Linked DNA regions of Candidatus Scalindua japonica. The protein of the gene in region 1 binds, or shares a complex with, the protein of each later gene. Links are inferred from orthologs where the notes say so. Each region holds a gene or a part of one and is shown on either strand. Other genes may lie near its edges.

Evidence for each region.
Region 2: the proteins of rpsG (region 1) and tig are in contact, whole or in part, in a crystal structure (PDB 3GTY), measured with the Thermotoga maritima proteins. The link is inferred for Candidatus Scalindua japonica from one-to-one orthologs. Residues at the interface, in WP_004081843.1 of Thermotoga maritima: Lys34, Lys52, Lys55, Glu59, Arg62, Gln63, Glu66, Asn67, Lys69, Val71, Arg95, Ala109, Lys110, Lys111, Gly112, Arg113, Pro114, Glu117, Glu121, Ile124, Ala125, Tyr127, Asn128, Asn129, Thr130, Gly131, Lys135, Asp139, Arg142, Met143; in WP_004081061.1 of Thermotoga maritima: Glu122, Val124, Val129, Leu130, Tyr133, Glu188, Gly259, Ile262, Tyr263, Glu266, Ser270, Glu273, Gln274, Glu277, Arg308, Gln311, Ile312, Ser315, Tyr316, Glu325, Arg329, Arg336, Leu363, Phe366, Trp367, Arg373, Leu377, Arg381, Leu384, Glu387.

What each region holds. Positions count from the first base shown.
Region 1 is NZ_BAOS01000029.1:38,197-41,488, forward strand. Bases 1-2,960 are described here. They hold rpsG (30S ribosomal protein S7), read left to right. Parts: upstream 1-1,223; coding sequence 1,224-1,697; downstream 1,698-2,960. Other genes in these bases: rpoC (DNA-directed RNA polymerase subunit beta'), read left to right, coding at 1-793; rpsL (30S ribosomal protein S12), read left to right, coding at 810-1,181; fusA (elongation factor G), read left to right, coding at 1,716-2,960. In the rest of the region: more of fusA, read left to right, coding at 2,961-3,292.
Region 2 is NZ_BAOS01000013.1:165,457-168,623, forward strand. The notes cover bases 19-2,853. They hold tig (trigger factor), read left to right. Parts: upstream 19-693; coding sequence 694-2,013; downstream 2,014-2,853. Other genes in these bases: SCALIN_RS08255 (ATP-dependent Clp protease proteolytic subunit), read left to right, coding at 2,031-2,657; SCALIN_RS23350 (hypothetical protein), read right to left, coding at 2,704-2,826. In the rest of the region: SCALIN_RS08235 (sugar phosphate nucleotidyltransferase), read right to left, coding at 1-17; SCALIN_RS08260 (shikimate kinase), read right to left, coding at 2,966-3,167. UniProt on the Bacillus subtilis protein: Involved in protein export. Acts as a chaperone by maintaining the newly synthesized protein in an open conformation. Functions as a peptidyl-prolyl cis-trans isomerase.

The DNA.
Region 1 (3,292 bases):
AGATATTACTGGTGGATTGCCACGAGTATCAGAGATTTTTGAGGCAAGAAGACCAAAGGATCCTGCAGTGATGAGTGAGATAGATGGTACGGTTGAACTTGGTGAAAAGAAGAGGGGTAAAAGGACAATAATAGTAAAAGGTGAATCAGGAATGGAGGTAGACCATCTTGTACCTCGTGGTAAGCACTTGCGGGTTCATAGGGGAGATCGTGTAAAAGCGGGAGATGCATTAGTTGAAGGTCCTCTTGTTCTTCAAGATATTTTGAGGATATGTGGTGAAGAGGAGTTGCAGCAGTATACGTTAAAAGAGGTTCAAAATGTTTACCGCTCGCAGAATGTGCCAATCGATGATAAGCATGTTGAGATAATTATTGCGCAAATGTTAAGAAAAGTGGAGGTAAGCGAACCCAATGATACGGATTTGTTGCCGGGAACAGTTCTTGATAAATTTAAATTTAAAGCAATAAATATGGAAGTTACGCAAAAAGGAGGCAAGCCTGCCGCAGCAGAGCCACTGTTGTTGGGAATTACCAAGGCGTCCGTTCAATCTGAAAGCTTTATTTCTGCTGCATCATTCCAGGAAACAACTAAGGTGCTGACTAAGGCTGCTTTGGAAGGGAGCAGGGACAAGCTTGTGGGGTTAAAGGAAAATGTGATTCTTGGGCATTTGGTTCCAACTGGCACAGGGTATAAACCGTACCACAAGATGCTTATGAAGAAAGATGAAATAGAAACAACAACAGATGATAAAATAGAAGAGAAGGGTGAGTTGTTGTCAACATTGTCCAATTGAGATAGGGGAATAACAAATGCCTACCATAAATCAGTTAGTAAGAAAAGGTAGAAAAAAAATAAAAAGTAAAAGTAAAAGCCTTGATTTGGAAAGATGTCCACAAAAGAAAGGCGTTTGCCTTCAGGTCATGACGCGGACACCAAAAAAACCAAACTCTGCTTTAAGGAAAGTGGCCCGCGTTAGATTGACTAACGGAAAGGAAGTTACGGCTTATATTCCGGGTGAAGGTCACAACCTGCAGGAACATTCTATCGTGTTGCTGAGGGGTGGGAGAGTGCGAGACCTGCCGGGTGTAAAATATCATATAATAAGAGGTAGATTGGACACGGCTGGTGTAGAAGGTAGAAAGCGTGGTAGGTCTAAATATGGGTCTAAGAGTCCTAAATAATTTCTGAATTAATTTGTTAAATAGTGAAGTGGGAGGCAATACATGGCGCTGGAATATAGAAGTACAGAATCTTTTCTTAAGCCTGACGTACGTTTTGGAAGTATGTTAGTAACTAAGTTTATTAATAACTTAATGCATAAAGGAAAGAAGAGTGTTGCGGAGAAGCTGTTTTATAAAGCCATGGATGTGATAAAAACTAGATTTGAAGATAAAGAACCGCTAGAGATATTTGAAACAGCTGTTGGTAATGTGAAGCCGTTGGTTGAAGTGAAATCAAAGCGTGTTGGTGGAGCCACTTATCAGGTGCCGATTGAGGTGTCAAAAAAGAGACAGATGTCACTGTCGATAAGGTGGATTCTCGCTGCAATGCGAAGCAAAAAGGGTAAGGCGACATATCTAAAACTTGCAGATGAGCTTACTGACGCATATAAAAAGCAAGGTGTATCAATTACAAAAAGGGAAAATACACACAAAATGGCGGAAGCAAACAAGGCTTTTGCTCATTTTGCATGGTAGTGTTTAATTGAGTATATTATGGGAAAAGATAAACTAACTAACCTTAGAAATATTGGAATTGCCGCTCACATAGATGCGGGGAAAACAACAACTACGGAACGTATACTCTTCTATACCGGAAAGAATTTTAAATTGGGTGAGGTTCACGAAGGTACTGCAACCATGGACTGGATGGAGGAGGAACAAAAACGTGGTATTACTATTACGTCCGCCGCAACCACATGTTTCTGGAATGATTATCAGATAAACGTAATAGATACTCCGGGACACGTAGATTTTACCATCGAAGTTGAAAGATCTCTGAGGGTTCTTGACGGTGCAATATGTGTTTTTTGTGGCGTTGGGGGTGTTGAAGCGCAAACTGAGACCGTGTGGAGACAAGCTAATAAATATAAAGTACCACGGATCTGTTTCGTTAATAAAATGGATAGAATGGGTGCTGATTTTATAAAAGTATTTAATGATATCAAAGAAAAATTAAACAAGAACATTGTTCCAATACAACTTCCCGTTGGTAAAGAAAAAAACTTTGATGGTATGGTTGATTTAATAAAAATGAAGGCTATAATAACTACCCGTGATGATGACAAATCTGGCTCAGAGTTTGAAGAGCGTGAAATACCTGAGAATTTGTTGGAGGATGCAAAGGTATATAGAGAAATGATGCTGGAGGGCATTGCTGACAAGGTAGATTGGTTTATGGACAAATATTTAAGTGAGAATGCCTTCAGTGAAGAAGAAATTATGAGTGCTTTGCGTGAAGGGACTATAAAGTATGGTTTAATGCCGGTATTGTGTGGGTCAGCTTTTAAAAACAGGGGAGTTCAGCAGCTGCTTGATGCAGTGTGTAGTTATTTACCATCACCTTTGGATATTCCTCCTGTAAAAGGTATAAATGTAAAAGATGATTCTGACACAGAAATGAAGCCTGCTGTAGACGAGCATTTAAGCGCTCTCGCTTTCAAGATAGCATCAGACAAACATGGGGATCTAACATATTTACGTGTTTATTCCGGTACGCTTACATCAGGTCAAAGGCTTTATAATCCAAGGGCAAGAAAGAAAGAACTGGCAAGTCGTCTCTACAGTATGCATGCGGATAAACGTGAGCAACTGGAGAGTGCTTCGGCAGGTGATATTGTGGCAGTAGTGGGGTTTAAAGATACTGGTACGGGAGATACGATATGTGAAGAAGCTCATCCTGTAATTCTGGAGAAAATAGAATTCCCGGAAACAGTTATCTCTATGGCGATAGAGCCTAAGACAGAAGCAGAAAAAGAGAAATTGGCCCTTGTTCTGGCTAAATTGGCTAAAGAGGATCCCACTTTTAAGGTCCATACTGATAATGAAACAAGCCAATTGATTATTTCTGGAATGGGTGAGTTGCATCTTGAGGTCTTAAAAAACAGGATGCTGAGTGAATATAAAGTGAATGCAAATGTTGGGGCTCCTCGGGTTTCATATAGAGAAACAATAGGTCGAGAAGCAGAGATAGACGAAAAATTTGTAAAGCAGACAGGTGGGCGTGGACAATACGCACGTATAGAAATTAAGCTTGAACCGCATAAAGGAGAAAAGTCAGTTGAATTTGTAGA
Region 2 (3,167 bases), on another replicon or contig:
AGAACAACACCTTTCATTATTATTTTTCCTTTCTATATTAATAGTGATGTATTTGTAATATGTTTGTCCCAAAATCAAATTTTATGAATAATACAGTATACAAATAAAGAACTAGAAGATACTATCATATAGACACTTACAACGCAAGTGGTTTTAAAACAACCCAGCCTGTTCAAACAAGAACTGATAAAGAGAGTGCTGTCTAGGCTAATCAGAGTGTTTCTCAGAGATTGAATTTAAAATATACTAATCATTTATAATAAAAAAGATTGCAAAATATAGCACTTGAAACTAAACTGGAGGACTTATATAAGTTAGCTAAGGATTTTTATGTTTAACGATTCGGTGGTTTGGCAGATCCCGAAACAGTTAAGAGTATCTTTAGTGCACCTTGTGAGCGAGGGTGGCGGAACTGGCAGACGCGCTAGACTTAGGATCTAGTACCGCAAGGTGTGGGGGTTCGACTCCCCCCTCTCGCACCAGATAAAAATATATTGTAAATCTATATCGGTTAATTATAATTAGTTGAATTGCGGGTGTAGCTCAGCGGTAGAGCATCACGTTGCCAACGTGAATGTCGTGGGTTCGAATCCCATCACCCGCTCCATTTCTTCAGACTTGCTGTCTACAATAACCTGTAAATAGACAGAAAATCGTAAAAAGTTAACAAAAATATTTTAATTTAAAAAAATAATGAATATAGAAATAGAAGAAGTCGGGCCATGTAAAAAGTTACTTAAGTTCGAGGTATCAAAGGAAGCAATTGAAGACGAGTGGCAAAAACAGTTAAAAGAGATTTCCAGAATGGCAAATTTGCCTGGATTCAGGAAAGGGAAAGCCCCCAGAAAGCTACTTGAGAGAAACTATGGTGACAAAATTAAAGAAGAAGTAAAGCGGGCGGTTATCAGCGATTCATACAAAGAGGCAATCGAGAATAACAAATTGTCACCCATAGGTGATCCTGACGTTGGCGACATTGATCTTGAATTGGGCAAACCGTTAAAATTTGAGGTCACCCTGGAGGTATTGCCCACATTTGAGCTGGGAGAATACAAGGGTATGCAGCTTAAGAGAAAGCCTGTAACTGTTACTGATGAGGATATAGATAAAGCGCTAGAGACTTTAAGCAGACAGAGGTCTCAATTAACTGTTGTTAAGAGTGGTAAAGCAAAAGATGAAGACGTTATTATATGTGATTGTGAAGTTAGAGTTGACGATGAGATTGTCTGGTCGGACGAAGAGTTGGAGGTTATGGTTTCCGGTTCTCATATTGTTGATATTAATGTACCGGACCTGAAAGATAATCTTGTTGGCTCGAAATCCGGTGATAAAGTTACGATAGATATAGAATTAGGAGATAACTTTTCCGTGGAACAACATAGAAACAAATCTGCTAAAATGGAAATATCGATAAATGAGATTAAAAGACCTAAAAGTCCTGAAATAGATGATGAGTTGGCAAAACAAGTCGGTTATGATACCGTTGGTGAGTTAAAGGAGTTTATGTCAAAGAGACTGGAGATGGAAAAGAAGAGGATGACTGAAGGTGAAATGCAGGAACAAATTTCCAGCAAACTTTTAGAAATGGCTGACTTTGATATGCCGGAAGACATGGTTGCTCATCATACAAATGAGAGACTCCATAAATACCAGCTCGACCTACTGAATAAAGGCACTCCTCAAGAGGAGATAGAAAAGAATATGGAAGATTTAAAGAGTGCTTCTGAAGAATCTGTAGTCAGAGATTTTAAGATGTCACTTGTACTTGAACACATAGCAGAAAAAGAGAGAATATTTGTTACAGAAGATGATGTCAATCGAAGAATCAGCGAGATGGCAGGCATGTATGGGCTTGAACCTTCCGATATGAGAAAACAACTTGAAAAGATGAATAGTATTTCAAACTTAAGACATCAGTTGAGAGAAAATAAAACGCTTAGCTTGTTAATGAAAGAAGCAAATATAGAAGAGATTAAAGATGAAGTTAAGCAAAAAAAAGATAAAGAAAAATAAACAGCAAGGAGGATTAGGTGACTAAGGATAATAACAATTATGGAAACGTTTATGTACCATATGTAGTGGAAAAAACAGGATATGGAGAGCGGCATTATGACATTTTCTCTCGTTTGCTTAAAGATCGGATAATATTCATTGGCAGTCCGATAGATGATAACGTTTCAAACATAGTAATAGCTCAAATGCTATTTTTACAAAATGACAATAAGAACCAGGATATAAATATCTATATAAACTCTCCGGGTGGCTCTATCACGGCAGGTCTTGCAATCTATGATACAATGCAGTTTGTGCATTGCGACGTAGCTACGTTTTGTATTGGTTCTGCTTACAGTATGGGTGCGATACTTATGGCAGCAGGAACTAAAGGCAAAAGATACAGTTTACCACATACAAGGATAATGTTACATCAGCCATGGGGAGGCACAACAGGAACGGCAACTGATATAAGCATTCAGGCAGAAGAGATAATGTTTATGAAGAAAAATCTTAATGAAATACTGGTAAAACACAGCGGCCAGCCAATTGAGAAGATAGAAAAGGACTTTGATCGGGATTTCTATATGTCTTCACAGGAAGCCAAGGACTACGGAATTGTTGATGAAGTCATTAAATCATTAGATGATAAAAAGAAAGATTAGGGCTGAGACAATTCCTTATCAATTGCCTCAAGGGATTGGTTTACATTTATCGGCGTTGTAATATATAATCTCTTAATCCAGAAGTCTTTCCTCTTTCAATATCATCAGGCATAGCATTCTCCCGCAGGGTAATTACGGTGATTCCTTTTGTCTGGTCATCTCTTTTCAAACACTTCAAAGCTTCATAACCGTACAAATATCAACATCAGTGAATTAAGATATAACGCCTGTCTGCCGGTAGGCAAGTTTGCGTAATAACGCCTTTTTCTTTCTTTGAATATAATCAGTGTAATCTGTGTTTCCCCTCTTCAATTTGACTGTTTGTTTTCTACTGTAATAATTTCATTTACTATATCTTCACAGGAAACGTAAGATGTATTTATCGTGTAATCAGCCGCATTACTGTAAGCATGTTCTCGTATCGCAATCAAATGTCTGATTTCATCCAGAGGTGTCTTATCCGTTAAAGAAGGTCTTTGCTGTGTTGTTTTTTCATCTTGTGAAATACGT